DNA from 4 places in the Bradyrhizobium sp. NBAIM14 genome. Region 4 is predicted to be linked to each of the others. Evidence: predicted binding sites of a transcription regulator. Region 4 holds the regulator's gene; each other region holds the start of a gene.
What was found. Region 4 encodes PhoB, which activates phosphate uptake and scavenging genes when phosphate is short. Its sites were predicted from a motif close to TGTCATNNANCTGTCAT; they were not measured.
Positions count from the first base shown of each region.

Region 1: the regulator PhoB is predicted to act here: its motif matches at 4,315-4,331, upstream of ugpB (sn-glycerol-3-phosphate ABC transporter substrate-binding protein UgpB).
Region 2: the regulator PhoB is predicted to act here: its motif matches at 4,923-4,939, upstream of I6F28_RS30110 (UDP-2,3-diacylglucosamine diphosphatase).
Region 3: the regulator PhoB is predicted to act here: its motif matches at 6,023-6,039, upstream of I6F28_RS03075 (YdcH family protein).

Region 1 is NZ_JADYVQ010000017.1:92,462-100,195, reverse strand. Features, by position in the region: gene I6F28_RS29400 (sn-glycerol-3-phosphate import ATP-binding protein UgpC) at 74-1,162, opposite strand; gene ugpE (sn-glycerol-3-phosphate ABC transporter permease UgpE) at 1,169-2,017, opposite strand; gene ugpA (sn-glycerol-3-phosphate ABC transporter permease UgpA) at 2,017-2,898, opposite strand; gene ugpB (sn-glycerol-3-phosphate ABC transporter substrate-binding protein UgpB) at 2,946-4,262, opposite strand; gene I6F28_RS29380 (CaiB/BaiF CoA transferase family protein) at 4,545-5,747, opposite strand; gene I6F28_RS29375 (organic hydroperoxide resistance protein) at 5,928-6,353, opposite strand; gene I6F28_RS29370 (MarR family winged helix-turn-helix transcriptional regulator) at 6,509-6,967, shown strand; gene I6F28_RS37645 (GIY-YIG nuclease family protein) at 6,972-7,208, opposite strand; tRNA gene I6F28_RS29360 (tRNA-Ala) at 7,367-7,442, opposite strand; gene I6F28_RS29355 (TIGR02300 family protein) at 7,537-7,734, opposite strand, start outside.
Region 2 is NZ_JADYVQ010000018.1:84,928-92,661, forward strand. Features, by position in the region: gene I6F28_RS30085 (CHRD domain-containing protein) at 1-115, opposite strand, end outside; gene I6F28_RS30090 (c-type cytochrome) at 263-1,186, shown strand; gene I6F28_RS30095 (Lrp/AsnC ligand binding domain-containing protein) at 1,324-1,569, opposite strand; gene I6F28_RS30100 (hybrid sensor histidine kinase/response regulator) at 1,672-3,615, opposite strand; gene thiD (bifunctional hydroxymethylpyrimidine kinase/phosphomethylpyrimidine kinase) at 3,972-4,772, shown strand; gene I6F28_RS30110 (UDP-2,3-diacylglucosamine diphosphatase) at 4,963-5,775, shown strand; gene I6F28_RS30115 (glycosyltransferase family 4 protein) at 5,789-6,832, shown strand; gene I6F28_RS30120 (threonine/serine dehydratase family protein) at 6,990-7,734, shown strand, end outside.
Region 3 is NZ_JADYVQ010000001.1:662,001-669,734, forward strand. Features, by position in the region: gene I6F28_RS03060 (glycerol-3-phosphate dehydrogenase) at 1-1,456, opposite strand, end outside; gene I6F28_RS03065 (EAL domain-containing protein) at 1,595-4,279, opposite strand; gene I6F28_RS03070 (NAD(P)/FAD-dependent oxidoreductase) at 4,482-5,606, shown strand; gene I6F28_RS03075 (YdcH family protein) at 5,753-5,935, opposite strand; gene I6F28_RS03080 (YdcH family protein) at 6,266-6,472, shown strand; gene I6F28_RS03085 (hypothetical protein) at 6,604-6,822, shown strand; gene I6F28_RS03090 (hypothetical protein) at 6,845-7,096, shown strand; gene I6F28_RS03095 (GGDEF domain-containing protein) at 7,098-7,734, opposite strand, start outside.
Region 4 is NZ_JADYVQ010000010.1:10,900-18,633, reverse strand. Features, by position in the region: gene pstC (phosphate ABC transporter permease subunit PstC) at 1-40, shown strand, start outside; gene pstA (phosphate ABC transporter permease PstA) at 45-890, shown strand; gene pstB (phosphate ABC transporter ATP-binding protein PstB) at 887-1,708, shown strand; gene phoU (phosphate signaling complex protein PhoU) at 1,720-2,436, shown strand; gene phoB (phosphate regulon transcriptional regulator PhoB) at 2,459-3,166, shown strand; gene I6F28_RS22575 (GcrA family cell cycle regulator) at 3,458-3,970, opposite strand; gene I6F28_RS22570 (aspartate aminotransferase family protein) at 4,430-5,638, shown strand; gene argF (ornithine carbamoyltransferase) at 5,638-6,573, shown strand; gene I6F28_RS22560 (Hsp33 family molecular chaperone) at 6,852-7,734, shown strand, end outside.

The sequences.
Region 1 (7,734 bases), on a different contig from region 4:
CCAACAAAAACAAACCCCCTTCTACTGTGCATGGGGTTGTTTTCACACCTTTGTCGTCGGGCCCCGGAGCCGCTCAGCCCTTGAGCCGCGTCCGCCCGTCGTCACTGAACAGATGCAGCTTGGCCCGCATCGCCGCGACACGGATTCTCGCGCCGATGGCGGGCGCTTGGGTTCCGGGAATGCGGACGATGACCTCGCCGGGCGGCAGCTCGCCGGGCGTAGCGGCGACGCGCTGGTCCTCCTGCTCGCGCGAGCCGTAGACGAAGGTTTCGGCGCCGACGCGCTCGATCGCTTCCACGGTGAGCGGCAGGGCGACGCCGCCGGCCGGGACTTCGTCGGTGATGACAAAATCCTCCGGGCGGATTCCGACGATGCCGGCATCGGCCGCGGCGCTGCCGGCGAGCTGCGACCGGATCTCCTCGGGCCGGGTCGACATCAAGTTCATCGGCGGCGCGCCGATGAAGGAGGCGACGAAGGTCGTCGCCGGTTTCTCGTAGATATCAAGCGGATTGCCGACCTGCTCGACCTGGCCGCCGTTCATCACGACAAGAATGTCGGCGAGCGTCATCGCCTCGAGCTGGTCATGGGTGACGTAGATCGACGTCGTGTTGAGCCGGCGCTGCAATTTGCGGATCTCGACCCGCATCGCGATGCGCAGCTTGGCGTCGAGGTTGGACAGCGGCTCGTCGAACAAAAACACCTTCGGCTGGCGCACGATGGCGCGGCCCATGGCGACGCGCTGGCGCTGGCCGCCGGAGAGCTGGCGCGGCTTGCGCTCTAGCATGGCGGAGAGCTCGAGCACGCGCGCGGCTTCCTCGACGCGGGTCTTGATCTCGGCCTCGGCCATGCCGCGGTTGCGCAGGCCATAGGCCATGTTGTTGTAGACGCTCATATGCGGATAGAGCGCGTAGTTCTGGAACACCATCGCGATGTCGCGATCGGCGGGCTCTACTCCGTTGACGACGCGGCCGCCGATGTCGATCTCGCCGCCGGTGACCGTCTCCAGCCCCGCGACCATGCGCAGCAGCGTGGACTTGCCGCAGCCGGAGGGGCCGACCAGCACGCAGAACTGTCCGTCGCCGACATCGACGTCGACGCCCTTGATGGCCTCGAAGCCGCCGGGATAGGTTTTGCGGACGCTGCGCAGGGTGACGTTGGCCATAAGTCTCTACTTCTCCGTCTCGACCAGGCCGCGCACGAACAATTTCTGCATGGCGACGACGACGAACACCGGCGGCAGCATGGCCAGCACGGCGGTTGCCATCACGATCGGCCATTCGGTCAGCGCGTCGGTGGTGGTGATCATCTTGCGGATGCCGATCTGGATGGTCTGCATGTCGTCGCGCGTGGTGATCAACAGCGGCCAGAGATATTGATTCCAACCGAGGATGAACAGGATCACGAACAGCGCCGCCATGTTGGTGCGCGACAGCGGCAAGAGCGTATCCCAGAAGAAGCGGAAGGGGCCGGCGCCGTCGATGCGCGAGGCCTCCAGCAGCTCGTCCGGCACGGTCATGAAGAACTGGCGGAACAGCAGCGTCGCGGTGGCCGATGCGATCAGCGGCAGCGACAGGCCGGCATAGCTGTCGAGCATGTGCAGGTCGGCGACGATCTTGTAGGTCGGATAGATGCGGACTTCGACCGGCAGCATCAGCGTGATGAAGATCAGCCAGAACAGCGCCATCCGGAACGGGAAGCGGAAATACACGATCGCATAGGCCGAGATGATCGAGACCGCGATCTTGCCCAGCGCGATCAGCAGCGCCATCACCAGCGAGTTCAGCATCATGTTGCCGACCGGCTCGCGGGTCGAGCCGCTCGTGCCGATGAAGATGGTCTGGTAGTAGGTCTGGAAGAAATGACCCCCGGGCAGCAACGACATCTGCCCGTTGGCGATCACCGCGTTGTCCTGGGTGGACGCCACGAAGGCGAGATAGACCGGGAAGGCGACGATCGCGATCCCGATCCAGAGGATGATATGGGCAATGTAGCGCCGAAAGCCTTCTTCCTCGACCATCAGTAGGTCACCTTGCGTTCGACGAAGCGGAACTGGATGCCCGTCAGCACGATCACCATGATCATCAGGATCACCGATTGCGCCGCGGAGCTGCCGAGGTTTCCGCCGAGCAGGCCGTCGGTATAGACCTTGTAGACCAGCGTCTCCGTCGACTTGCCCGGACCGCCGCGGGTCATCGTGTCGATGATGCCGAACGTGTCGAAGAAGGCGTAGACGATGTTGACGACCAGGAGGAAGAAGATGGTCGGCGACAGCAGCGGGAAGATCACGGTCCAGAACCTGCGCATCGGGCGGGCGCCGTCGATCGCAGCCGCCTCGATCACGCTTCTGGGGATGCTCTGCAGGCCGGCGAGGAAGAACAGGAAGTTGTAGGAGATCTGCTTCCAGGCGGCGGCCAGGATGATCAGCGCTGCGGCCTGGTCGCCGTCGAGCAGTGGATTCCAGTCGATGCCCAGCGCCCGCAGGTAGCGCGAGAGCACGCCGAGCGAGGGATGCAGCATGAAGATCCAGAGCACGCCGACGACCGGCGGCGCCACCGCATAGGGCCAGATCAGCAGCGTGCGGTAGAGCATCGAGCCGCGCAGCGGCTTGTCTGCCATCACGGCCAGCAGCAGCGCGAACGACAGCGACGACACCGCGATCGCGAACGAGAAGAAGAAGGTGCGCAGGATCGCCTCGAAATAGGCGGGCTCCTTGAACAACTCGATATAGTTCTCGAACCAGACGAAGCTGGTCGACAGGCCGAAGGCGTCCTGCAGCAGGAACGACTGGATCATCGCCTGCAAGGCCGGCCAGTAGAAGAAAATCAGGACGATCGCGAGTTGCGGCGCAACCAGCGCATAGGGCAACAGCTTCGATTGGAAAATGGCTTGCTTTTGCATGATGCCCCAGCGCGGCAGGCCGGGGGACCGGCCTGCCGCTTGTCGCCTTACTTCACGGCGGTCTTTTCGAACTGGCGCAGCATGGTGTTGCCGCGCTCGACGGCCGCGTCCAGCGCCTGCTTGGCGGTCTTCTTGCCGGCCAGCGCCTGCTCGATCTCCTCCGCCCAGACGTCACGGAGCTGCACCATGTTGCCGAGGCGCAGGCCGCGCGAATTCTCGGTCGGCTCCTTGTTGGTCAGCTCGAGCAGCGGCGTCTCCAGATAGGGCTGATCCTTGTAGAAGCCATCCGCCTTGGCCTTCTCATAGGCCGCCTTGGTGATCGGCAGATAGCCCGAGGCCTTGTGGATGTAGACTTGGCGATCGGTGTCCGAGAGGAAAGAGAAGAATTTGGCGACGCCCTTGTAATCGTCCGCCGGTTTGCCGCCCATTACCCAGAGCGAGGCACCGCCGATGATCGAGTTCTGCGGCGCGCCCTTGGCGTCCGGGTAATAGGGCATCGGCACCGCGGTGAAGGCGAACTTGGCCTGCGCCTTGACGTTGCCGAAGAACGCGGACGAGGTCAGGTAGAGCGGGCATTCACCCGACGTGAAGCGGCCTTCGCCGGTGTTGGTGCGGCCGGCATAGTCGTAGGTCTTGTCCTTCTGGAGCTCGACCAGATTTTCGAGATGCTTGACCTGGAGCGGACCGTTGAAGGACAGCACGGTGTCGAAACCGTCGAGGCCGTTGGCCTTGCTGGCGAGCGGCACGTTGTGCCAGGCGGAGAGCTGCTCGAGATTGACCCAGGTGACCCAGGAGTTGGAGAAGCCGCAGGTGGCGTGGCCGGCCGCCTTCAGCTTCTTGGCGGCGTCGAACACTTCGGGCCAGGTCTTCGGCACCTCGACATTCGCTTTCTTCAGTGCGTCGAGGTTGACCCACATCACGGTCGAGGACGAGTTGAACGGGAAGGACAGCATCTCGCCCTTCGAGGTCGAGTAATAGCCGGTGATCGCAGGCAGATAGGCCTTCGGATCGAACTTCTCGCCGGTCTCGGCCATCAGCTTGTAGACCGGCTTCACGGCGCCGGTCGCTGCCATCATGGTGGCGGTGCCGACCTCGAACACCTGCATGATGTGCGGCGCGTTGCCGGCGCGGAACGCGGCGATGCCGGCGTTCATCGTGTCGGCGTAGTTGCCCTTGTAGGTCGGGATCACCTTGTAGTCGCTCTGCGTGGTGTTGAAATCGTTGGCGAGCCTGACGATGACGTCGTTGTTGGCGCCGGTCATCGCGTGCCACCACTGGATTTCGGTCACGGCAAGCGCCGGCGAGGCGCCGAGACCAATTGTGAGTGCGACGGCCGCCGCCGTGCCAAAATGTCGAAGAGCCATCAAGAACCTCCCTTGCCCGTCACTAAAGAAGCGCTTGCGCTAGCAGCGCCATATGACGTTCACATGACTGTGTAAGCGGGAGAAACGAAAGCAGCAAGCGCGGCCAAATGGGAAGTTGTCAAATAGGCCAAGACGGAGCCGTCAGCCAACTCGTTCGCGCTGCACATGCGTGCGCGCGCCGCAGTGCGGCATTGAGATGAGGCACTATCGTGCCGCGGGCTCCGAACCTCTCCCACTTGCAAGCGGGAGAGGGAGCGCACCACCGTTGACGCTCGCCTTAGCTCAGCGTTTCCGCTCGGGACCGCAGACCGTGCCTTTTTCGACCATCGCGTCGATCTCGGCCTTGGAGTAGCCGAACTCGCCCAGCACCTCGGCCGCATGCTGGCTGAATTTCGGCGGCACGCGGCGCAGGCTCGGCTTGCTGCGGTCGAGCCGGATCGGCGAGGCAACGCCCTTGTACCAGTCCTTCTCGATAATATCGCCACGCGCGATCGTGTGCGGATTGGTCAACGCCTGGTCGATCTTCTGCACGGGACCTGCAGGCAGGCCGGCCGCGAGCAGGCGGTTGCACAGCGGCTCGGCCTCGTGCTGGCTGAACACGGCGGCAAGCTCGGCGCGCAGTGCCTCGCGATTGGCGATGCGGTCCTTGTTGCGGGCAAAGCGCGGATCGGTGCCGAGCTCGGGCTTGCCGATCTCCTTCGCCAGCTTGCGGAAGGTGCCGTCATTGCCGACGCCGATGAAGATGTTGTCGGTCTTGGTCGGGAAGATCGCGTAAGGCACGAGGTTCGGATGCTCGTTGCCGGTGAGACCCGGCGGCTTGCCATGCATGAAATAATTCGCGGTGTGCGGATGCATGATGGCAAGGCCGGTCTCGTACAGCGTCGTCTCCAGGAACTGGCCCTTGCCCGACCGCTGCCGCTCCGACAGCGCCATCAGGATGCCGATCGCCGCATAAAGTCCGGTGGTGATGTCGACCAAGGGAACGCCGATCCGCATCGGCCCGCTCTCGGGCGAGCCGGTCGCCGCGATCATGCCGGTCATGGCCTGGATGATGGCATCATAGCCGGGGTTGCCGCCGCGCGGGCCGTCGGCGCCGAAGCCGCAGATCCGGCAATGCACGAGGCGGGGATATTTCTTGCTGAGGACGTCGTTGCCGATGCCCCATTTCTCCAGCGTGCCCGGCTTGAAATTCTCGATCAGGACGTCGGCGGTCTCCAGCATCTTGAGCAGCACGATTCGGCCGCCCTCGGAGGCGAGGTCGAGGCCGATCGAGCGCTTGTTGCGGTTGATGCCGACGAAATAGGCCGCATCCTCCTCGTGGAACGGAGGGCCCCATTCACGCACCTCGTCGCCCGCGGGCGGCTCGACCTTGATCACGTCGGCGCCGTGGTCGGCGAGGATCTGGGTGCAGTAGGGACCGCCGAGCACGCGCGTGAGATCGATGACGCGCAGTCCGCTCATGGCGCCCGTTGCTGCTTCAGTCATGCCTTCGCTTCCCTGTGTCGATCATTGGCTCACAGGCCTAGCGAGGTTTGTTTGCGCCGGCAATGGCGCCGAGCGTGGAGCCGCATGCGCCGGCGTGCAGCCATGCCGCGGGGTGGCAAATTCCCTCGGATGCGGCCGGCCCGAGGGGGGATTCCCGGGCCAGCCAATCCGCGCTGCCGATCAGACCACCGTCAGGCGAACGTCGACATTGCCGCGCGTGGCATTGGAGTACGGGCACACCTGATGCGCCTTCGCGACCAGCGCCTCGGCGTCTGCGCGGGCGAGACCCGGCAGCGAGACGGTGAGGTCGATGTCGAGGCCGAAACCGCCCTCGGAGCGCGGGCCGATGCCGACGGTCGAGGTGACCGAGGCATCCGCAGGCACCTTTGGGCCGCCCTGCGAGGCCACGAACTTCATCGCGCCGATGAAGCAGGCGGCATAGCCGGCCGCGAACAGCTGCTCGGGATTGTTTCCAGCGCCGCCGCCACCGCCGAGCTCCTTCGGCGTGGTGAGCTTGACGTCGAGCGCGCCGTCGAGGGTCGCAGCATGGCCGTCGCGGCCGCCGGTGGCCTTGGCGCTGGTCTTGTAGAGGACGTTCACGGACATTGTCGTCTCCTCGGGTCTTTCGGGGTTGGGGTGCGGGCTTTATCGCAGACAATTAGATTGTGCGCAATCTAATTCGTCCCGCCTCACATTTAATTGTTCGCAATTGAATGTGGCGCCGGCCGGGACCAGAATGGGAGAAACGCGCAGGATTCTTCATGGCCCGGAAATCAACGGCGGTAGACCCGCTTCGTCTCGACAACCAGATCTGCTTCGCGGTCTATTCCGCTACGCACGCCTTTAACCGCGTCTACAAGCCGCTGCTCGATCGACTCGGCCTGACCTATCCGCAATATCTGGTCATGCTGGTGCTGTGGGAGCGCGATGACGTGCCGGTCAAGGAGATCGGCGAGAAGCTGTTCCTGGATTCGGGCACGCTGACGCCGCTGCTGAAGCGGCTCGAGGCCGCCCATCTCGTCAGGCGCACCCGCTCGCGTGAGGACGAGCGTCAGGTTCTGATCGCCCTGACGCCGCAGGGCCATGCACTGAAGGAGAAGGCCCGCAGCGTGCCGCAATCGATCCTGGCGGCATCGGACTGCTCGGTGTCGGAGCTGGTCGCGATGAAAGACGAGATCGTCGCGCTGAGGGATCGGCTGAATGCGGTGATCGGGGAGTAGGGGGCTAAAGCCGCTTCTTGGCGAAGGAGCGGCCTGATGCTGACTTCAAGTACTTTTCGAATGCGACGGCCTGCTTCTCGTCGCTGAATGCGACGTAAGTCTTGAGCCGCCAAGGTCCGTATTTCGAAGTGTGGGGCACCTCGCCAGCATTGTGCTTTGCCAGTCGGGCGCGGAGGTCGTCAGTGATCCCGACATAGAAGTGGAGAGAATCAAGGCTCTCAAGGATGTAGACGTACTTCACGGGCACACTCCTCGGTAGGCGAGGAGAGCTTACACCCGCTCTTGTTTTGCTGAAGCCCGGCTTCGCCCTTCGGGCTTCGCCGCGGCAGCCTTCGCTAGCTTCGCCACGAGGGAGCGCAGCTGGCTTGCCGAGCCGTAGCTGGCGAAGCCAGCGAAGGCTGGTGGAGCCAGGCGGGATCGAACCGCCGACCTCTTGCATGCCATGCAAGCGCTCTCCCAGCTGAGCTATGGCCCCTTAACCCTAGACGGAGTGAACCTGGTCGATCACCCCGGACCGGCGAGCCTTCCGACTCGCGCGGTGCACCCTTTTTCACAGATCAGGGCTGATCTCAAGTCTCTTCATCACCGCCGACATCACCAATGATGTCGGTCACGTCCTCATCGCCCTCTTCTTCGTCGGCAATGAAGGTCGAATCGTCGTCATCATCGTCATCGAGGGTCTCGTCGACCTCGATATCGTCCTCCGATTCGGGCACGACCGCCTTGACCTTGCCGGTGTTCTCCTCGGCATCGGCCTCCTCGAGCGA
Region 2 (7,734 bases), on a different contig from region 4:
TGGCGGGGACTTCGGATTTGCCGTCCAGCGTCGCCTTCAGTTTCTCCGCGCTGGCCGGGGCGGCGAACGCAACGGCGGCTCCGAGTACCAGTGTGGCAAAAACGGCTTTGGTCATGGCTTTCTCCTGTTGACGCCTGATTGCTTTTCAAACAGTGCGTCATGCGGTTTATTCCGGCATTACATCCGGGCCGTCTAAAATATTCGTGGTTGGATCGAGCGCGGCATGACCCTTAAGTTCGCGCGTTCACGATGGAATGATCGAATGTTGCGACGAACGCTCCTTGCCGCCCTGATCGCCGCCGCCGCGGCGTTCGCACTCTATTGGTGGTTGACCGCCCCGGCCGTGCTGGCCTTGCCGGCGCCGACACGCAACGCCGATCTCGCCAACGGGCAGGAGCTGTTCAACGCCGGCGGCTGCTCGTCCTGTCATGCCACCCCCAATCAGCCCGATCGCCTGCGGCTCGGCGGCGGGCTGGCGCTGGGCTCGCCGTTCGGGACGTTCTACGTCCCCAATATTTCCCCCGATCCCGCCTACGGGATCGGCCGCTGGAGCGAGGCCGATTTCGTCAACGCCGTGATGCGCGGCATCTCGCCCACGGGCACGCACTATTTCCCCGCCTTTCCCTACACGTCCTATCATCTGGCCAGTGTCGACGACGTCCGCGATCTCTTTGCCTATCTGAAGACGCTTCCGTCGGTGTCCGGCACAGTGGGTGACCACGCGCTGCCGTTTCCGTTCAACATCCGCCGCAATGTCGGCATCTGGAAGCTGCTGTTCATGGACACCGCGCCGTTCGTCGCGGACGCCGCGCGCTCGCCGCAATGGAATCGCGGAGCCTATCTCGTGAACGCTTTCGGCCATTGCGCCGAATGCCACAGCCCGCGCAATGCGCTCGGCGGCATCATCGCCAGCCAGCGCTTTGCCGGTGGGCCCAATCCCGAAGGGGAGGGCTGGGTGCCCAACATCACGCAGCAGGGCATCGGCAACTGGAGCGAGAAGGATATCGCGGATTTTCTCGAGACCGGCGACCTGCCCGAGGGCGACAGCGCTTCGGGCGCGATGCGGGCGGTGATCAAGAATCTGGCGCAACTTACCGCGGAAGACCGCGCCGCGATGGCCGCCTATCTGAAGTCGCTGCCGCCGGTGCAGGGACCGACACCGCCCAAGCGCAAGGAGGGCGGCTAGCGCTGCCGGCGCTTCGGCCGTTGTTTTGCGCGTGATCTAAAGCGCGATGAGATTGGGATGAATCATCATCGCGCTTTAGGTTGTTGTTTACGCATGATCTTTCCGGAAAACCGCTTCGCACTTTTCCGGATCATGCTTTAGCCGGTGCCGAACGCCTTGAAGGTGATGATGGTGAGAGTGTCCTGGATGCCCGGCAGCACCTGCACCTTCTCATTCACGAAGTGGCCGATGTCGGTATCCTTGTCGACGTAGAACTTCACCAGGAGGTCGTATTGGCCGGCCGTGGAGTAGATCTCGGAGGCGATCTCGGCTTCGGCAAGCGCATTGGCCACCGTATAGGACTGGCCGAGCTTGCATTTGATCTGAACGAAAAAAGGAACCATCGCGGGCACTCCGAAAGCGTATTCTTCCGGCTAATAGGCCAAAACCGGCTGGATTTAGCAAGCGAACTTGCTGGATCATCCGAGGTGCATTCGGGCGCGATGCTAGGATGGGACCACTGCGGCGGCCAATGCATCCCTCAGGCGCTGGGCGAGCTCGACCTTGCGGTAGGGCTTGGTCAGCACGACCGCTCGCGCCTGCGCGCGGCCCTGCTCGACCAGGGTCTCCAGCGCGTAGCCCGAGGTGAACAGGACCGGCAGGCCGGGACGCACCCGCCGCGCCTGATCGGCGAGCTCCCAGCCGCTCATTCCGCCGGGCATCACGATATCGGTGAACAGCAAGTCGATGCCGGGATCGCTCTGCAGCTGCTGCAAGGCATCCTTGCCGTTGACCGCGGCGACGACGCGATATCCGAGCGCTTCTACCCTGCGAATGACGGAGGAGCGGACGAACGGATCGTCCTCGACGATCAGGACCGTCTCGTAGCCTCGCGGCGCCGTGTCCTCGCCGTCGGGAAGATCGGCTTGGGACCTACCGGTGCTCGCGCGCGGCAGGTAGATCCTGGCCGTGGTCCCAAGGCCAGCCTCGCTGTAGATCGAGACATGGCCGCCTGATTGCTTGGCAAAGCCATAGACCATGCTGAGGCCGAGGCCCGAGCCCTTGCCGACCTCCTTGGTGGTGAAGAACGGCTCGAACGCGCGTGCGGCGACCTCCGGCGTCATGCCTTCGCCGTCATCGGTAACCGCGATCAGGACGTAGCTGCCGGGTGCGACCTCCCGGTGAACGGCACCGTCATCATCCTCGATCGTGATCAGCTCCGTGGCCAGCGTGAGGTGGCCTCCCGATGGCATGGCATCCTGCGCGTTGAGCGCGAGATTGAGCACGGCGGATTCGAGCTGCGCGCGGTCGGCAAAGGCCAGGATCGTGCCGGGCCCGGAGGTCGTCCTGATCTCGATGTCTTCGCGCAAGGTGCGCTTGAGCAGCTTGAACATGGAATCGAGCAGGCTCCGGCAATCGATCGTCTGAGGCCGCAGCAATTGGCGGCGGCTGAAGGCGAGCAGGCGCTGCGTCAGCTCGGCACCCCGTTCGCCCGATTGGCAGATGTCGTCGGCAAAGCGCCCGAGGTCGGGCCTCGCCTTTAGCTGCTCGCTCAGGTGCTCGGCATTGCCGATGATGACGGTCAGCAGATTGTTGAAGTCATGCGCGATGCCGCCGGAGAGCTGACCGACCGTCTCCATCTTCTGCGCCTGCTGAAGCTGCTGCTCGGTCAGCTTGCGCGCGGTGAGGTCGTGGACGATGCCGACGAAGATCAATTCGCCGTCCTGCCGCGCCTGGCCGACCGACAGCTCCATCGGAAACGTCGTGCCGTCCTTGCGCAGGCCGACGGCCTCGCCGCCGGTCGCGAAATGCCGCGCCTGGCGCTCGGATGCTGCATCCGCCTCGGGCATCAGCATGCCGACGTTGCGGTTCATCACCTCGTCGGCACGGTAGCCGAACAAGCGCTCGCAGGCCGGATTGAACAGCAGGATGCGGTCCTGCGCATCGAGCAGGATGACGCCGTCGACCGCGGTCTCGACGATCGCGGTGAGGCGCGCCACGCTCTCGCGCATCGCGCGCTGGGCGTCGCGGACCTGCTGCAGCAGCAGCGTGGCGTCGCGGCTCTTGATTTCCTCCTCCTCGAGCGCGGCCTGGACCTGTCGCAGCTCGAACGGCGAGGGGATCGTGAGGATCTTCGGCAGCAGCGGCCAGAGCGCGGCGGCGGTGAAGACCGACGCGACCGCCGTGGCGGCCTTGAGCATGCCCTCGATGCCGTAGATCGGAACCCAGAGCGTATAGATCGACAGCACGTGGGTCAGGCCGCACGCCATGATGAAGATCGCGAACGCCCAGTAGACCCAGCCGAACTTGAGGTCGCGCCGCTTGGTGACGAGGATGGCGAGGGCGAACGGGATCGAGAAATAGGCGGCGGCAATGCTGGCGTCGGAAACGACGTGAAGCCAGATCAGCTCAGGCTCCCACAACAGGCAGATGCCGTGCGGCGACAGCATGGACGAGTCGAGGAGACGTTCGAAGAAGGCCCACATCGTTCCACCCCAAGGAGTCTTGTTCAGGTGGCTTGCGGGGCCGGCGGCCCGCAACATGGGGGCGCTGGACGGTTCCACCACCTGACGTCTCGCGTAACCGGCGAAGCACGCTAAGGTACGCGACTATAGCAAGGGTCCGGCGCCGTTGCATTTTCAAGCCCGCATCATTGCGGGCCTTGGTCCGCGCGGTGTCCGACTGATTCGCAAGGCGCGCAATCGGTTCGCGAATCACGCCTGGCGGCGGCCCGGCGCGCTTGCTGACGTTCCACGGTCGCGCTACGAGAGGCCATGGCGGCCTCCTCAAGCACATGTCTCCCGCGATGACGACCCCGGTCGCACTCACCATCGCCGGTTCCGATTCGAGCGGCGGCGCCGGCATCCAGGCGGACCTGAAGACCTTTGCCGCGCTCGGCGTCTATGGCGCCTCCGTGATCACGGCGTTGACGGCGCAGAACACGCGCGGCGTGACCGGCATTCACGCGGTGCCGGCCGGGTTCGTCACCGAGCAGATCGACGCGGTGTTCTCCGACCTCGACATCGGTGCGGTGAAGATCGGCATGGTGGCCCAGGCCGCCAGCATCGATGCCATCGCGGCCGCGCTTTCGCGCTGGGCGCCGCGGCATGTCGTGCTCGATCCCGTCATGGTGGCGACCTCCGGCGACCGCCTGCTCGCCACTGAAGCCGTCGACGCCCTGCGCACCAGGCTGATGCCGCTGGCTGCCGTGATCACGCCGAACCTGCCGGAGGCTGCGGCCCTGCTCGATGCGCCGGTGGCGGCGAGCGAGGCCGAGATCGAAAGCCAGGGACGCCGCCTGCTGGCGCTGGGCTGCCGCGCCGTCCTGATCAAGGGCGGGCACGGTGAGGGCGCCGAGAGCACTGACTATCTCGTCACTGCCGAGACCGCGATCGCGCTCGCCGCGCCGCGTGTGGCCACCCGCAACACCCATGGCACCGGCTGCTCGCTGTCCTCCGCCATCGCGGCAGGGCTGGCCAGGGGCGAGGACCTCGAGGCCGCCGTGCGCAACGCCAAGGCCTGGATCAGCGCCGCGATCGCCACCGCCGACCGCTTCAGCGTCGGCCACGGCCATGGGCCGATCCATCATTTCCACAAGTTCTACTGAGGCGGGCTTGCTTCGCCTCCCCCGCAAGCGGGGGAGGGAGCGCCCCCACCCTGCGGCGCCATGTCGCCTGATTGTCGCATGCGACTGATATTCGCGGGGAGGGCGAGGCAAGGCGTGATTCGTATTTGAAGGTGCCTCAAGGGTTCAATCGGTCATCCCCCTGTCACGGGACATTGTTACAGGCTGGCGCATGGGAAGTTACGATGTGAGTGACGAGAGCCCGGAGCGGCGCTTTCGCACGTTGTTCATCTCCGACGTCCATCTCGGGGCCCGCGGTTCACAAGCCGATCTTCTGCTCGACTTCCTGCGCTACCATGATGCCGATACGATCTATCTCGTCGGCGACATCGTCGACGGCTGGGCGCTGAAATCGAGCTGGCACTGGCCGCAATCGCATAACGACCTCGTCCAGAAGCTTTTGCGCAAGGCGCGCAAGGGCGCCAAGGTCATCTACATTCCCGGCAATCACGACGAGTTCCTGCGCAACTATTACGGTACGCATTTCGGCGGCATCGACGTGGTCGAGAACACGGTTCACACCGGCGCCGACGGCAAGCGCTATCTCGTCATTCACGGCGACATCTTCGATCTCGTGGTGCAGAACGCGCGCTGGCTCGCCCATCTCGGCGACAAGGCCTACGACTTCGCGATCCAGATGAACCGCCTGGTCAACTTCTTCCGCCGCCTGTTCGGCGTGCCCTATTGGTCGCTGTCGCAATGGGCCAAGCAGAAGGTCAAGAACGCCGTCAACTATATCGGCGCGTTCGAGCAGGCGCTCGCCGCCGAGGCGCGGCGTCACCAGGCCGACGGCGTGATCTGCGGCCACATCCACTACGCCGTGATCCGCGACGAGGCCGGCATCCGCTACATGAATTGCGGCGACTGGGTGGAGAGCTGCACCGCCCTGGTCGAGCATGACGACGGTCACTTCGAGATCATCACCTGGGCGGATCAGTTGCGGAAGCCGGAGCAGGTGCCACAGGTCGCAGCCAGAGCTGCATAACAAGGACCTCTTGATGCGCATCCTGGTCGCGACCGACGCCTGGCACCCGCAAGTCAACGGTGTGGTTCGGACGCTGACCAAGCTCTCTGACGCTGCAAAAGCGCTCGGCGTCGAGTTCACGTTCCTGACGCCGCAATCGTTCCGCACCTTCGCGATGCCGAGCTATCGCGACGTGCGCCTCGCCATGCCGCGCCCGGCCCGGATCGCAAGGCTGATCGAGGAGGCACGTCCCGACAGCATCCACATCGCGACCGAAGGGCCGATCGGCCTGATGGTCCGCCGCTATTGCCGCCAGCGCAAGCTGCCGTTCACGACCAGCTTCCATACCCGCTTTCCCGAATATGTCCGCGCCCGCGTGCCAGTGCCGGGCTCGCTGATCTGGCGGGCGCTGCGGCGCTTCCACAGCGCCAGTCGCGCCGTGATGGCGGCGACGCCGGCGCTCGCGCGCGAACTGACCGAGCGCGGCTTCGACAATGTCGTGCTGTGGCCGCGCGGCGTGGACACCACGTTGTTCCACCCGCGCGTCATCGATCTCTGCCTGCCGGCGCCCGTGTTCCTGTCGGTCGGCCGCGTCGCAGTCGAGAAGAATGTCGAGGCGTTCCTCGACCTCGACCTACCCGGCACCAAGGTGGTCGTCGGCGACGGCCCGGCGCGCGCCTCGCTGGAAGAGGTCTACCCCGATGCGATCTTCCTCGGCGAGAAGCACGGCGAGGAACTGGCGGATATCTACGCGGCCGCCGACGTGTTCGTGTTCCCGAGCAAGACCGACACTTTCGGCCTGGTCCTGCTGGAGGCGCTCGCGAGCGGCCTGCCGGTCGCGGCCTTCCCCGTGAAGGGTCCCCGCGACGTGATTGGCGATGCGCCGGTCGGCGCGCTCGATCACGATCTGCGCAATGCCTGCTTCGCCGCGCTCGATATCTCCCGGCAGGACTGCGTCGCGTTCGCCGCCAATTACACCTGGGAGGCCTCTGCAACGGTCTTTATCGACAGCATTTTGGCGGTCGGGGCGGTGCTGCCCGGCCGGACCGCCGCGGAACAGCCGCGCCAAGTCGCCTAGAGCTATCTCGATCCGATCGATCGAAATAGCTCTAGATTCTTGTTTTGACGCGTTTTCTTCACGCGAACCGGGATCCACTTCGCGCGAAAACGCTATGGGGAAATCCTCTCGCGGAGATGTCTTGCCCGGGCCTGATCGGCCGCGATAACATTCCGCCATGACCGAACAGGCCCTTCCGGTCGGCCCTGCCGACATCGATGCCGCAGCGCGCGTGATCGCGCCTTACGCCATCCGCACGCCGCTGTTGTCCTTCCCCGTGCTCAACGAGCGCGTCGGTGCGAAAGTGTTCCTGAAGCCGGAGATGCTTCAGCGCACCGGCTCGTTCAAGTTTCGCGGTGCGTTCAACAAGGTGTTCTCGATCCCGCAGGACAAGCGCGCCGGCGGCGTCGTCGCGTTCTCCTCCGGCAACCACGCCCAAGGCGTGGCGGCGGCGGCAAAGATCCTCGACATGCAGGCCACCATCGTGATGCCAGCGGACGCCCCGCTGTCGAAGCGCGAGCGCACCAAATCCTACGGCGCCGAGGTCGTGCTGTACGACCGCGACAAGGACGACCGCGAGGCGATCTCGCGCGGCATCGCCGAGAAGCGCGGCGCGACGCTTGTCAAACCCTACGACGATCCGTTCGTGATCGCAGGGCAGGGCACCGCCGGCCGCGAGATCGCCGAGGACATGGCAACGCTCGGCCTCGGCCCCGACATCGTGGTGGCGCCGGCCTCCGGCGGCGGCTTGATCGCGGGTGTCGCGACCGCCGTGAAGGCGCGCTATCCGCAAGCCGAGATCGTGGTCGCCGAGCCCGAGGCCTTCGACGATCACGGCATTTCACTCAGCGCAGGCCATCGCGAGCCGCATCCGCCGGCCGGCCGCACCATCTGCGATGCGCTGATGGCCCTGATGCCGGGCG
Region 3 (7,734 bases), on a different contig from region 4:
TCACATCCGCCATGAACGCCGCCAGCGCGTCGTGGTCCGCCGCAGGCATTGTCAGGCCCAGCTTGGAACGGCGCCACAGAACGTCATCCGGAAAACGCGCCCACTCGCAGGTCATGAGATATCGCACCTCCGCGCCGGTCAGTTCGGGACCGAAGGCTGGGCCAAGCTCTTTGCGCGTCCTTGCTTCACCGAGCACGGCCGCCAATCGCGAGCCGTAGGCCGCGACCAGGCGCTGGGCTTCCGGCTCGGACAGAAAGCGCCAGCGCTCGCGTGCGCGGTCGACCTCGGTGTCGAAACGATCCCAGGCGAAATCTCCGCCTGGCAGCGCTGCGCCGGCGGTCCAGGGCGGCGACATCGGATAGAACGGCGTCAGCCTCGTCACCGCCCGCTCGGCGCGCCGGCGCGCGGTGGTGAGGTCGCCGCCGAACATCGTGATCAGCGGTGCCTTGCGCCGGCGCGCGTGGAACAGGGTTGTGCCCTCGCGTTGCCGCGCGGACGCGGGCCTCAGATTGACGCCGCAGACCGTCCGGACCACGTCGGTCGGGGCGACGCGCTCGCGGAAGTAGCGGCTCGCCGCTTCGCAGAGATAACCGACATCGGCCCCTCGCACTGCCACGATGGCGGGGTCGCCGGTGAAATCGTGCGTGACTGTGCCGATCAGCGTGAACGCGCGCTCAAACGGGCTTGCGAAGATCAGTCGGCCGTCGCTGTTCTGGAACACGTAGACATTGTCTGAATCGAACAGCCTGGGCACGATGATCTGGCTCATCTGCATGGCCGTCGCGGCGGGCTGCGGCTGGCGCAGGACGGTCTCCGCGACGATCGAGGTCCAGCCGCCACTGGTATTGGCCAGCGCCCTTGCTGTAACGGAGCGGCGGTGGCCGCGGTCGACCACGGCGAGCCGCCAGATGTCGGTTCGGTCGGCACGCACGCAGCGCGCCCCGGTCCGGATCGTCGCACCACGCTCGGCGGCGTCCAGCGCCGTGAGCACGACAAGGCGGGAATCGTCGACGATACAGTCCGAATATTCGAACGCCGTGCCGAACGGGCGCTTCAGCGCGTTGCCGACCGGGTGATGGGTGATGTCGAGGGTCGTCGATCCGGGCAGGCCGCTCCGGCCGGCGAGGACGTCATAAAGAAACAGGCCGGCCCGCAGCAGCCACGGCGGACGCTCGTCCACATGTGCAGGAATCACGAAACGCATCGGCCGCACCAGATGCGGCGCGATGGCGAGCCAGGTCCGGCGCTCGGCCAGTGCCCGGCGCACCCGCCAAAAGCCGCGGCGCTCCAGCACCGAGAGATCGCCGTGGATCAGCCGCGGTGTGGCCGACGACGCCGCGCCGCCGAGATCGCCCTGCTCGAACAGGATCACCCGCAGGCCGCGGCCCGCCGCATCGCGGGCGAGGCTGACGCCGTTCAGGCCGCCGCCGATGATCGCGAGGTCGTAATCCGCCATGAAGCCGTCGAATGGGAGCGAAGCACTCCCATCCACTAGAGCGATTTCCGTTCCGATGAAATCGGAACGGTGGCTCTAGATTCATATTCTGACGCGTTTTCTTGACGCGAGCCGCTGTCCACTTCGCTCGAAAACGCTCTAACCGGTCTTCAGCGCAAGCTCCATGGCTTCGGCGCGGCCGACGAGCCCGGCATATTTGCCGATCGGCAACGGCTTGCCGAGCAGATAGCCCTGCACCCCGTCACAGCCTTCCTTGGCGAGGAAGGCGAGCTGGTCGAGCGTCTCGACGCCCTCGGCGATGATCGACATTTCGAGGCCGTGGCCGAGGTCGATGACGGCGCGCACGATCGCCGCCGATTGCGGGTTGCGGCCGAGATTGATGATGAAGGCGCGGTCGATCTTGATCTTGTCGAACGGGAACGCCTGGAGATAGCTCAGCGAAGAATAGCCGCTGCCGAAATCGTCCATGGAGATGCGCACGCCGAGCGCCTTCAGGCGGCGCAGCAGCGCAAGGCCGCGATCGAAATCCTCGATCAGAACACCTTCGGTGATCTCGAGCTCGAGCCGGCCGGGTGCGAGGCCCGTCTCGATCAGAATCGAATGGACGAGGCCGACCACGTCGCCGTGCATGAACTGCGCCGGCGACAGATTGACCGCGACCTGCAGCGGCTTCGGCCAGGACGCCGCCTCGCGGCAGGCCTCGCGCAGGATCCACTCGCCCATCTCGACGATGAGGCCGCTCTCCTCGGCGATGGGAATGAATTCGGCCGGCGAAACCTGGCCGCGCACCGGATGCTGCCAGCGCGCCAGCGCCTCGAAGCCGATGATCTCGCTCTCGGCGACGCTGTGGCCCGCGGCCCCCTGCGGCTGGAAGGCGAGCGAGAGCTCGCCGTTCTTGACCGCCATGGAGAGGTCCTGGTGCAGCACGCGGCGGTCGCGGATCTGCTGGTCCATCTCGGGCTGGTAGAGGCTGATCGTGCCGCGCGACTTCTGCTTGGCGCGGAACAGCGCCGCGCCGGCATTGGCGAGCAGCGAGGCGCCATCGGTGCCATTGTGGGGAAAGACCGACATGCCCGTGGTGATGCCGGCGCGGACCGGCCGGCCGTCGATCTGAAAATCCTTCGCGACGGCTTCGCCGATCTGCTGCGCCAGCGCGAGGCCGGCCTCGGGCTGCTTGCCGTCGATGATCAGGCCGAACTCGTCCCCGGACAGGCGCGCCACCACGCCGCCGCGTGCGGAATCCTGGAGCCGATGGGCGACCTCGATCAGGAGCTTGTCGCCGAGCGCATGGCCGAAGACGTCGTTGACCTCCTTGAGGCCGTCGAGGTCGACGCAGAGCACCGCGAACTCCTCGCCGGTGCCCTCGCAAGCCTCGATCATCTGGGTCAGAGCCTGCAGGAAGGCGGCGCGATTCGGCAGATCGGTGAGGCCGTCGTGATAGGCCATGTGCGCCATGCGCGACTCGGTCTGCCGGCGGTCGGTGACGTCCTCGTGGGTCTTGATCAGATATTGCGGCTCGCCGGCATCGTTGACCACAGTGGCGCGGCGGGTCAGGAACAGCCGCAGGCCGCCCTTGGTGGAGATCGGATGCTCCTCGGTGATCATCCCGCGCTTCTTGATCGCGGCCTCGTCGCGCGCGACGATCAGCTTGGCTTCCTTGGCGTTGAAGATGTCGGACGCGGTCAGTCCGGTGGCTTCCTCGCGCCTGCGGTTGAGGATCGTCTCCGCGCTGCGGTTGGCGAGCAGATAGCGGCCATCCTTGACCTGCTCCACGATCAGCGCAACCGGGATGTTGTCGACCACGAGCTCGAGGAACTTCTTGGTGCTCTCCAGCTCCTGCGACAGCGAGCGGCGGTCGGTGATGTCCTCGAACAGGATGAGCAGAAATTCGGGCTTGTTGCTCTCGTTGCGGACCACGATCCGGATCGAGGCGACCATGCGCCGCGCGCCGGCACGATCCACCTCGAACTCATTGCGGTGCTGGCCATCCGGCGAATTGAGCGCGGCCTGGTCAGCGGCCTCGATGCTGGCCGCCGAGGCCGACGCAAACAGCTCCCGTGCATTCCTGCCGACGGCGAAGTCTCGCGACAATCCCCAGAACTTCTCATAGGCGCTGTTGGCGAAGATGTAGCAGCCGTCCTCGATGTTCTTGGCCGCCACGCAGGCCGGCACATGATCGAGCACCGATTCCAGGAACTGCTTGGTGGAGGCGAGCTGCCGCGACAGGTTGCGCTGCTCGGTGACGTCGAGATGGGTCGCCACCGAGCCGCCGTTCGGCAACACGAAATACTTCACCAGGATAGCCCGTCCGTCCGGCAGTTCCGTGGTCAGGCCATTGGCGCTCGATGCCTTTTGGTAAAATTCGTCATCGGTGACGCCGAGCACTCCGCGCTCGCGGCGCAGCCTCAGGATGTCGCAACCGGTCATGTTGGGCCGGAGGTCGGATCGCGTCAGGCCATAGATCTCGAGATAGCGGTCATTGCAGAAGATGACGCGGCGCTGCGCATCCGTCATCACCACGCCCTGGTTGAGGTTGTTCATGGCGGAGGAGATGAAGGCGTTGCGACGCAGCTGCAAACGGCTGGACCGGCGCAGCGAGGAATGGATCCACAGCCCGATCGCGGCGAGGAACGAGCAGACCACGATGCCCGCGATGAGGGCTTCCCAGATCACGCCGGGATCAAGCCTGGTGAGATCGCCCGGAACGGCAAGGCTGTCCGATGCCGCAAAGGCGCGCGCAGGCGCGCCCGTAACGGCCAGGCATAGGAGGGCGTGCACAGCAATCGAAAGCGTGCTGCCCACGTGCCAGTTCTTCTCAGCCATCAGCCACCCGCGATTTCAACGTCGGATTGTCTGGCTTCGCGGGTTTGGATCGGGTAAACGCCTGTGGGCACAACAGAATAATGTGACATAAAATGCGGCAATTGCCCTGACATGATAAACGACTTCTTAACGGAAGCCCCGCCTGCGCCGCCGCATCCGGACCGTGCGCCACCGGTGCTTCCAACTGGTATCCTGCACAACCATGGATAGGGTCGATTGCGTCGTCATCGGAGCCGGCGTGGTCGGGCTCGCGGTGGCCCGGAAGCTCGCCCAGGCCGGGCGCGAGGTGATCGTGCTCGAGGAAGCCGAGGCGATCGGCACCGTCACCTCCTCGCGCAACAGCGAGGTGATCCATGCCGGCATCTACTACCGGGCCGGGAGCTGGATGGCGCGCATGTGCGTGGCAGGCAAGCACGCGCTGTACCGCTACTGCGCCGAGCGCGGCATCCCGCACAAAAATTGCGGCAAGCTGATCGTCGCGACCAGCCCGAAGGAGACCGAGAAGCTGCAATCGATCAAGGCGCATGCCGAGGCCAACGGCGTGCTCGACATGCAGCTGCTCTCGGGCGAGGCCGCACGCGCGCTGGAGCCGGCGCTCGCCTGCGACGCCGCGCTGCTGTCACCGTCGACGGGCATCATCGACAGCCATTCCTACATGCTCTCGCTGCGCGGCGAAGCCGAGGACGCCGGCGCAGCTTTCGCGTTTCACACCCCGCTGATCCGTGCCAAGGCGGCGGCCGGCCTCATCGAGATCGATGCCGGCGGCGAGGCACCGATGACGCTGCAATGCAGCCTCCTCGTCAACGCCGCGGGGCTGTCGGCAACGCATGTGGCGCGCAGCATCGACGGCATGCCGCTGGACCGGATTCCGCCGGCCTATCTCGCCAAGGGAAACTACTTCAGCTGCAACGCCAGGGCGCCGTTCTCGCGCCTGATCTATCCGGTGCCGGAGCCCGGCGGCCTCGGGGTGCACTTGACGCTGGACATGGCAGGACAGGCGCGCTTCGGGCCTGACGTCGAATGGATCGAGACGATCGACTACGAGGTCGATCCGTCACGCGCCGAGCGCTTCTATCCCGCGATCCGCAAATACTGGCCGACGCTGCCTGACGGCGCGCTGATGCCGAGCTATTCGGGCATCCGCCCGAAGATCGTGCCGCCGGCCGTGGCCACGCAGGATTTCTTGATGCAGGGCCCGCGCGATCACGGCGTTGCAGGCCTGATCAATCTGTTCGGCATCGAATCGCCGGGACTGACGTCCTCGCTCGCGATCGCCGATCACGTCGCCGAGCTCGCAGATATCGACAGTGTTTCGAGAAGCGGATAAGTGTGCGCGTCGAGAGCCACGGGTCCAAGCAAGAGTGAGCGCCGCACAACCGTGTTGCACGGTACACACCTTGCAGCAGGGATGAGCACGGATGCTCTCATCCCTGCGTGAAGGACGTGATCAACTCTACACTGTCACGGGGGTTACTAGTGGAGCGTGTCGCCAGATTGCTTCAGACGCTCGATCTGGTCCTTGACCATCAACTTCCGGCGCTTCAACTCAACAATTTGCAGGTCGTCTGTTGAAAGGTGCACGAGAGCTTCGTGCAATTCGTTTTCGAGAAGTTTGTGCTTCCGTTCCAATTCAACGAGATGTGCCTGAATTGTCATTCGAAACCTCCTCGGTAGGGTTGAACCTTTAGGATTCGATCCGGACAACCAAGTCTACATCACCGATTCGTCCTGTCGATGGGTATCCGTCGTTGCAGCGTCATTTTTGAAAGTTCATATGTAACGAAGCGTGACTAAGGGAACCACGCCGGAAAAATCCATGATATCAATACGCCGACGCACCGCCGCAGCTCCCTGCAGAAATATGTTGCTGGAGATCGGGGACGAGGGATCGCAGATCGCTTGCGATCACGCGGCGCAAGGACGATAATTTCCACAGGGCATCCACAGCCCGGATCTCACGCCTATCGGTTTTCGGCCACCGCAGACATGACCAATGAAGATGAGCGTGAGCTCGAAGCCGAGCTCACCCGGTTGCAGCAGGAACACCGAGATCTCGATGCGGCGATCGATGCATTGCATCAATCGCCCGCCCCCGACCTGTTGCGGTTACAGCGCCTGAAGAAGCGCAAGCTGTTGTTGCGCGACCGCATCGCATTCATCGAAGACCAGATCACCCCCGACATCATCGCCTGACCGTGAGCCGGTCTTGCGCGGCGCCCCGCCGCTTCCGAATCCGCTTGACTCAATAAGAACAAAATAGGAACATTCGCGGGCGCCCCAACACCTCAGAGAACGCTCAAGGACAACACACGAGGACAACGCAGATGTCGGCAACCGCCCTTTTTGACAACAGCCATTACGAACAGGCCTGCGATCAGGCGATCGCGATGTGCGACGGCAATCTGCGCAGCACCATCAAGGCGCTGATCATGGCCAACGAATATCTGGAAGCCGAGCTGGAGGAATTGCAGGCGGCGATTTCAGCCGGCTGCATTCCGGAGATCTCGCGCAGCAAGATGCGGAGCAAGAGCAGCGCCGCATAATCTTCAACCTTGGAGCAACGCCATGTCGGATGTGACCTATTACGTTGCAATGCCCTTCTTGATCGATGACGACGGATCACCCGTCGCAGGCGCTGCAGAGGAGTGTCAGTCCTCGACGGCGGCGCTGCGACGCGCAGAGATGCTGGCGCGCGGCGCCGGCCATATCGGCGCGATCGCGTTCAGCCGCAGCGGCGATCCCATGACCGGCGAATTCGGCGACGCGACGCTGCTGCGCAAGTTCGGCACCGTGCCGGAAGATCTTGCCACCCTCTAGACTAGCGCTCGCCGCCGACCAGCCTGATCCGCGGCTCGTGCCGGCGGCTCGCCTTGCGCACATACATGGCGGCATCCGCCTCCTCCAGGGCGCGGCCTGCACCGGATTGCGGACCGAGCAGCGCGACGCCGGCCGAGGCGCCCGCGGTCACGTGCTGGCCGCGAAAAACGAATGACAATTCGTCGATCGCCTGCTCCAAGGCCGCAGCCTTGACCTTCGCATCGGTCTCGCTGAGATTCCAGAGCAGCAGCGCGAACTCGTCGCCCCCGAGCCGGCCGACCACGTCGGAGGCGCGGACCTGTCGCGTCAGCGTGGCGACGATCGCCTTGAGCACCTCATCGCCGGCGGCATGACCGAAGGAATCGTTGATCGGCTTCAGCCGATCGACGTCGAGCACGATCAGCGCCCCGCTGGCGCGGTAGCGCTTCATATAGGCGATGGCGCGCGCAAGCTCGCGCTCGAAACCGCGCCGGTTGGGAATCCCGAGCAGGAAATCGGTATCGGCGGCCGCCTCGAGCTCCGAGATCCGCAGCAGGGCCGCCTTGAGCTTGCTCCTGAGGCCGCGGATGATCGCCTTGCCGTCATCAGCAGCCGGCGCTCTGCGCAAGGCCGGTTTGGCCGCGCGGCTCGAAACGGCT
Region 4 (7,734 bases):
TTTGATGCTGCTGCGCCTCGAAACCAAGGCCGGGAAGTGAAGCCATGAACCCGATCTATTCGCGCCGCCGCCGCTGGGACATCGTCATTCGCGGCCTCTGCATCGCAGCCGCCGCCTTCGGCGTCACCTGGCTCGCGCTGATCCTGGTCACGCTGCTCTACAACGGCTTGGCCGGGCTCAACCTCCAGGTCTTCACAGCTGACACGCCGCCGCCCGGATCGACCGAGGGCGGCCTGCGCAACGCCATCGTCGGCTCGTTGATCATGACCGTGATCGGCGTCGGCATCGGCGCGCCGCTCGGCCTGTTCGCCGGCACCTATCTCGCCGAGTACGGCCGCAACGACAAGCTGACCTCGGTGATCCGCTTCATCAACGACATTCTCCTGTCGGCACCCTCGATCATCATCGGCCTCTTCATCTATGGCGCGGTGGTGGTGCCGATGCGCGGCTTCTCGGCGATTGCGGGCGCGCTGGCGCTTGCCGTCATCGTGATCCCGGTCGTCGTGCGCACCACCGAAGACATGCTACTGCTGGTGCCGAATCCGTTGCGCGAAGCTGCCAGCGCGCTCGGCCTGCCGCGCTCGCTGGTGATCAAGCGCATCGCCTATCGTGCCGCGCGCTCCGGCCTCATCACCGGCGTGCTGCTGGCGACCGCCCGCGTCGCCGGCGAGACCGCGCCGCTGTTGTTCACGGCACTGTCGAACCAGTTCTTCAGCCTCGGCCTGAACAAGACGATGGCGAACCTGCCTGTCACCATCAACAACTTCGTGCAGAGCCCCTACGAGTATTGGAAGCAACTCGCCTGGAGCGGTGCGCTGTTGATCACCCTGACCGTGCTTGCCCTTAACATTGGCGCGCGCATCCTTGGCGCCGAGAGGACTGCAAAATGAGTGAAATGTCTGTTTCCGTCAGCGCACCGTCCGTTCATCCCGGCTCGCAGCCCCTGCCCGAGGCGCCCGCCAAGGTCACGGCGCGCAACCTCAACTTCTACTACGGCGACCACCACGCGCTGAAGAACATCAACCTGGCGCTCGGCACCAACCGCGTCACGGCGTTCATCGGCCCGTCCGGCTGCGGCAAGTCCACCCTGCTGCGCATCTTCAACCGGATGTACGACCTCTATCCGGGCCAGCGCGCCGACGGTCAGCTGTTACTCGACCATACCAACATCCTCGACCCCAAGCTCGACCTCAACCTGCTCCGCGCCCGGGTCGGCATGGTGTTCCAGAAGCCGACGCCGTTCCCGATGACGATCTACGAGAACATCGCCTTCGGCATTCGTCTCTATGAGAAGATCTCCAAGTCCGAGATGGACGACCGCGTCGAGAAGGCGCTGCGCGGTGGCGCGCTGTGGAACGAGGTCAAGGACAAGCTCAATGCCTCCGGCCTGTCGCTCTCCGGCGGCCAGCAGCAGCGTCTCTGCATCGCCCGCACCGTCGCGGTGCGGCCCGAGGTGATCCTGTTTGACGAGCCCTGCTCGGCGCTCGACCCGATCTCGACCGCCAAGGTCGAGGAGCTGATCCAGGAATTGTCCGAGAACTACACGATCGCGATCGTCACCCACAACATGCAGCAGGCGGCGCGCGTTTCCGACAAGACCGCCTTCATGTATCTCGGCGAGTTGATCGAGTTCGACGACACCAGCAAGATCTTCACGTCGCCGAGCGATCGGCGCACGCAGGATTACATCACCGGCCGGTTCGGCTGAGGAGACGGAACATGGGTTCTGAACATACCGTAAAGGCTTTCGACAGCGACCTTCAGGAGCTCACCCGCCTGGTCGCCGAGATGGGCGGCATCGCCGAGCGCATGATCGTCGATTCCGTCGACGCGCTGATCCGCCGCGACGTCGCGCTCGGCCAGCGCGTCGTCGCCACCGACGTCGAGCTCGACGCGCTGCAGAAGCGCATCGAGGAGCGCGCCGTGCTCACCATCGCCCGCCGCCAGCCGATGGCCGTCGACCTGCGCGAGATCGTCGGCGCGATGCGCGTTGCGACCGATCTCGAGCGCATCGGCGATCTCGCCAAGAACATGGGCAAGCGCGTCGCGGCGCTGGAGACGGATTTCCATCCGCTCAAGCTGTTCCGCGGCCTGGAGCACATGACCGACCTCGTGCAGCAGCAGGTCAAGTCGGTGCTGGACGCCTATGCCGCGCACGACCTGCCGGCGGCGATGGCGGTGTGGAAGGGCGACGAAGAAGTCGACGCCATCTGCACCTCGCTGTTCCGCGAGCTCCTCACCTACATGATGGAGGATCCGCGCAACATCTCGTTCTGCATCCACCTGATGTTCTGTGCCAAGAACATCGAGCGGATCGGCGACCACGCCACCAACATCGCCGAGACCGTGTTCTACATGATCGAGGGCCAGGCGATCACCGACAAGCGGCCGAAGGGCGACATGACGACCTTCGCCACGACGGTGCCGAACACCTGACGACTTAAGGAGCTACGACCACATGGGCGCACGCATTATGGTGGTTGAGGACGAGGAAGCTCTCACCGAGCTTCTTCGCTACAACCTCGAAGGCGACGGCTATGACGTCGAGACGGTGATGCGCGGCGATGACGCCGACACCCGCCTCAAGGAGCACATTCCCGATCTGATCGTGCTCGACTGGATGCTGCCGGGCCTGTCGGGCATCGAGCTGTGCCGGCGGCTTCGGACCCGGCCCGAGACCAAACAGCTGCCGATCATCATGCTCACCGCGCGCGGGGAGGAGAGCGAGCGGGTGCGCGGGCTTGCCACCGGCGCGGATGATTACATCGTCAAGCCGTTCTCGGTGCCGGAACTGCTCGCGCGCGTGAAGGGCTTGCTCAGGCGCGCGAGCCCCGAGCGCCTCGCCACCGTGCTCGCCTATGGCGATATCGAGCTCGACCGCGACAAGCGCCGCGTGGCGCGCTCGGGCCGGCCGATCGATCTCGGTCCGACCGAATATCGCCTGCTGGAGTTCTTCCTGGAGCATCCCGGCCGCGTGTTCTCGCGCGAGCAGCTGCTCGACAGCGTCTGGGGCCGCGACATCTACATCGACGAGCGCACCGTCGACGTCCATATCGGCCGCCTGCGCAAGCTGCTCAACCTTGGCCGCGAGCAGGACCCGATCCGCACCGTCCGCGGCGCCGGCTACGCGCTGGACGATCGCTTCGCGAAGGCTGAGCAGACGTAAGATCGGGCGAGTTGTTGGTTCTCGGCCGCGGCAACAATCTCGGTCGTGATCCCGGGGCGCGCGCAGCGCGAGCCCGGGATCTCAGCGCGAGCGCGCGCGCTCGTCGCGATCAGCCACAGGACGTGGTTTGGCGAAGACTCGGAGTGACCATCTCGCGCAACGATTGCGTTATGGATCCCCGCCTTCGCGGGGATGACACCGGAGTGATTGGGAGCCGTCATCGTGTGACGGCTGCAGCCTTGGCGATCAAGCTTGGCGATCAAAGCTTGGCGATCAGGAAATTCCGCAACCTCACCGCGTGCCCGGTTTCGGTGCTGCGCGACGGCGATCCGCTGCAGGCTGATAGGCCACGCGCGAATGCTGGGCACAATAGGGCAGGCCGGAGAGCGCCTTGCCGCCGCAGAAGAAGAAATCCGGGCTCGAGGGATCGCCGACCGGCCAGTGGCAGGTCGCCTCGTTCAATTCCAGCAGCGACAGCCGCTGGCTCATCGGCACCACGTTGTCGTAGGTAACCGGCTCGGCTTCCAACTCGACCTCGAAGGCCTGCGCCAGCGCGGTGTTGCCGCGCGCGACGGGGCGGGTCACCCGCATCATATGCTGCGCGGGCCGTGCCTTGCGCGGCCGCGGCGCTGCCGATGAAGGGCTCTTGGCGCGGCCGGACAGGCCGAGCCGGTGCACCTTGCCGATCACGGCATTGCGGGTCACATTGCCGAGCTCCGCCGCGATCTGGCTGGCCGAAAGTCCGGCCTCCCAGAGCTTCTTCAGCTGCTCGACGCGATCATCGGACCAGGTCAAAACCGTCATTGCACCCTTTCCCTCGCTGCGCGCCTGCCATCCTGGGGCCTTCGCAGCGAATGCTTTAGCCTTGAAAAACCCGTGCCGTCAGAATCCCTTAAGGCTCGCCGGGCGCGCTCAAGACGCCCGAACGTTTACGCCGGTACATGAGGACTTCTGGGATCAGAACTGCTGCACGAGATGTCGTATCTGACAGTCCAAACGCTACAATATGGCGTGACTCCCGCGCAAGAGTCCGCCGACTCGCTTCCACATGTTCCGTGGTGAAAAACCCGCAAAATCGGCACCGCAAGACTACGGAATCAGCGTTTCGCGAGGCTTTCCGGGCGGCATTGACACCCGTCTTGCCAGGCATAAGATAGTGCCACGTGCCGCCCTTAAAAGGCGGCACGTTTCGTTTTCCGGGGCCGGTCGATGGTGCGTCGCGCAATGCATGCCTCACACCGTCCGCAACATTCAAGTGACGTCATGACTAACAGCGCAGCGCCGCATTTGCTCCCCGTTTTCGCCAGGGCCGACCTCGGTTTCGAGCGCGGCGAAGGCTGCTGGCTGATCGCGACCAACGGCGATCGCTATCTCGATTTCACCTCGGGTGTTGCGGTGAATGCGCTCGGCCATGTCCATCCCGCGCTGGTCAAGGCATTGCAGGAGCAGGCGACCAAGCTCTGGCACATGTCGAATCTGTTCCAGAGCCCTGACGGCGAGAAGCTCGCAAGCCGCCTCTGCAATGAGAGCTTTGCGGACTTCGTGTTCTTCTGCAATTCCGGCGCCGAGGCGCTGGAAGGCGTGATCAAGCTGGTGCGCCACCATCACTTCTCCAAGGGGCATCCGGAGCGTTACCGCATGATCACCTTCGAGGGTGCCTTCCATGGCCGCACGCTGGCGACGCTCGCCGCCACCGGCTCTGCGAAATATCTCGAGGGCTTCGGTCCGCCGATGGACGGCTTCGATCAGGTGCCGCACGGCGACCTCGACGCCGTGAAGAAGGCGAGTGGTCCGCACACCGCCGGCATTCTCATCGAGCCGATCCAGGGCGAGGGTGGCGTTCGTTCTGCACCTCACGCCTTCCTGAGGGCGCTGCGCGAACTCTGTAACGAGCGCGGCCTGTTGCTCGCCTTCGACGAGGTGCAGACCGGCATGGGCCGCACCGGCGAGCTCTTTGCCTACAAGCGCACCGGCGTCACACCGGATGCGATGTCGCTCGCCAAGGCGCTCGGCGGCGGCTTTCCGATCGGCGCGGTGCTGGCGACCGCGGACGCGGCGGCCGGCATGGGGCCCGGCTCGCACGGCTCCACCTTCGGCGGCAATCCGCTCGCGATCTCGGCTGCCAACGCCGTGCTCGATGTCATGCTCAAGCCCGGCTTCTTCGACCACGTGCAGAAGATGTCGCTGCTGCTCAAGCAGAAGCTCGCCTCCGTGATCGATCGTCATCCCGAAATCGTCAGCGAGGTGCGCGGCGAGGGCCTCCTGATCGGTATCAAAGCGGTGGTGCCCTCGGGCGATCTCGTCGCGGCGCTGCGCGCCGAAAAGCTGCTCACCGTCGGGGCCGGCGACAATGTCGTGCGCTTCCTGCCGCCCCTGATCGTCACGGAAGCGGAGATCGAGGACAGCGTCGGCCGGTTAGAGCGCGCCTGCGCTGCGATCTCCTCCAGCCAGACCAAGCGGGCGGCAAGCTGATGAGCACGACGCCCAACAAAGCTCCCAAGCACTTCCTGGACATCAACGAGCTGCCGCTCTCGGAGCTCAAGAGCATGCTCGCCGCCTCTTCGGCGATGAAGGCGAAGCAGAAGGCGCAGCAGCCGGTCAGGCCGCTCGAAGGCAAGACGCTGGCGATGATCTTCGAGCGTCCCTCGACCCGCACCCGCGTCTCGTTCGACGTCGGCATGCGCCAGCTCGGCGGCGAGGCGATCATGCTCACCGGCGCCGAGATGCAGCTCGGCCGCGGCGAGACCATCGCCGACACCGCGCGGGTTCTGTCGCGCTATGTCGACGCCATCATGATCCGCATCCTCAACCATGATGCGCTGCTGGAGCTTGCGGCCAACGCCACCGTGCCCGTCATCAACGGTCTGACGCGGCGTTCGCATCCCTGCCAGGTGATGGCCGACCTCATGACCTATGAGGAACATCGCGGCCCGATCGAGGGCAAGACGGTGGCCTGGACCGGCGACGACAACAACGTGCTGGCGTCCTGGGCCCATGCCGCCGAGCGCTTCAAATTCCAGCTCAATGTCGCAACGCCGCCGGAGCTCGCACCGAAAAAGGTCATGCGCGACTGGATCAGGGCGACGGGCGCGCCGATCGTGCTCGGCACCGATCCGGAAGCCGCCGTGCGCGGCGCCGATTGCGTCGTCACCGACACCTGGGTGTCGATGGGCGATAAGGAGGGCGAGCACCGCCACAACGTGCTCAAGCCCTACCAGGTCAATGCCAAGCTGATGTCGCTGGCGAAGCGAGATGCGCTGTTCATGCATTGCCTGCCGGCCCATCGCGGCGAGGAGGTCACCGACGAGGTGATCGACGGGCCGCAATCGGTCGTGTTCGACGAGGCCGAAAACCGCCTGCACGCGCAGAAGGGCATTTTGGCCTGGTGCTTCGACGCGGTGAAGTAGGCCCGCCAGAGGCCCCGCTGCGGCCTCACACGCAATTGTCGTCCCGGACAAGCGCGCCAAAAGCGCGCGCAGATCCGGGACCCATAACCACAGGAAGTCGTTTGGCGAAGAGTCGGAGTTGCCATCTCGCTCGATGACGTGGTCCTGTGGTTATGGGTCCCGGGCTCGCGCGTTGCGCGCCCCGGGACGACACCGAGCTTGCTGTAGCGTTGTGCACCCTCATCGCATCCGGAACGCGCCCCCTTCCATTTCCGCCCTCCGACCCCAGATAAAGCGCCATGGTTTCCCAATCTCCTGACATGAACACCGGGCCTGAAGGCCCGGTTCGCGCGCCATCATCGGTTCCGATCGATGACGCCGTGCTGCCTTACGAGGTCGACGCGCTTGACGTGCGCGGGCGCCTGGTGCGGCTTGGCCCCGCGCTCGACGACATCCTCACCAAGCACGATTATCCCGCAGCCGTGGGCAAGCTGCTCGGCGAGGCCATCGTGCTGACGACGCTGCTCGGCTCGACGCTGAAATTCGAGGGCCGCTTCATTCTTCAGGCGCAGACCGACGGTCCGGTGTCGTTCCTGGTGGTCGACTACAAGGCCCCGGACCGCCTGCGCGCCTATGCGCGCTTTGACGCCTCGCGCCTGGGCACGGCCAAGGATTCCGGCACGCTGCTCGGCCGCGGCCATCTCGCCATGACCATCGACCAGGGCCCCGACATGAGCCGTTACCAGGGCCTGGTTGCGCTCGACGGCGGCAGCCTGGAAGACGCCGCCCACGAATATTTCCTGCGCTCCGAGCAGATCCCGACGCGCGTGCGCCTCGCGGTCGGCGAGGAGTGGCGCTCGAGCGACGGCGGCAAGCATCGCTGGCGCGCCGGCGGCATGCTGATGCAATTTCTGCCGAAGGCGCCGGAGCGCGCGCGGCAGGCGGACTTGCATCCCGGCGATGCGCCCGACGGCACCGAGGTGCACAGCGTCGCGGAAGACGATGCCTGGGTCGAGGCACGCTCGCTGATCGAGACGGTCGAAGACGTCGAGCTGATCGATCCCGAGCTCTCCGGCGAGCGGTTGCTCTACCGCCTCTTCCACGAGCGCGGTGTGCGCGTGTTCAATCCGCAGGTGCTCGAGGCGCGGTGCTCCTGCTCGCGCGATGCGGTCGCCGCGATGC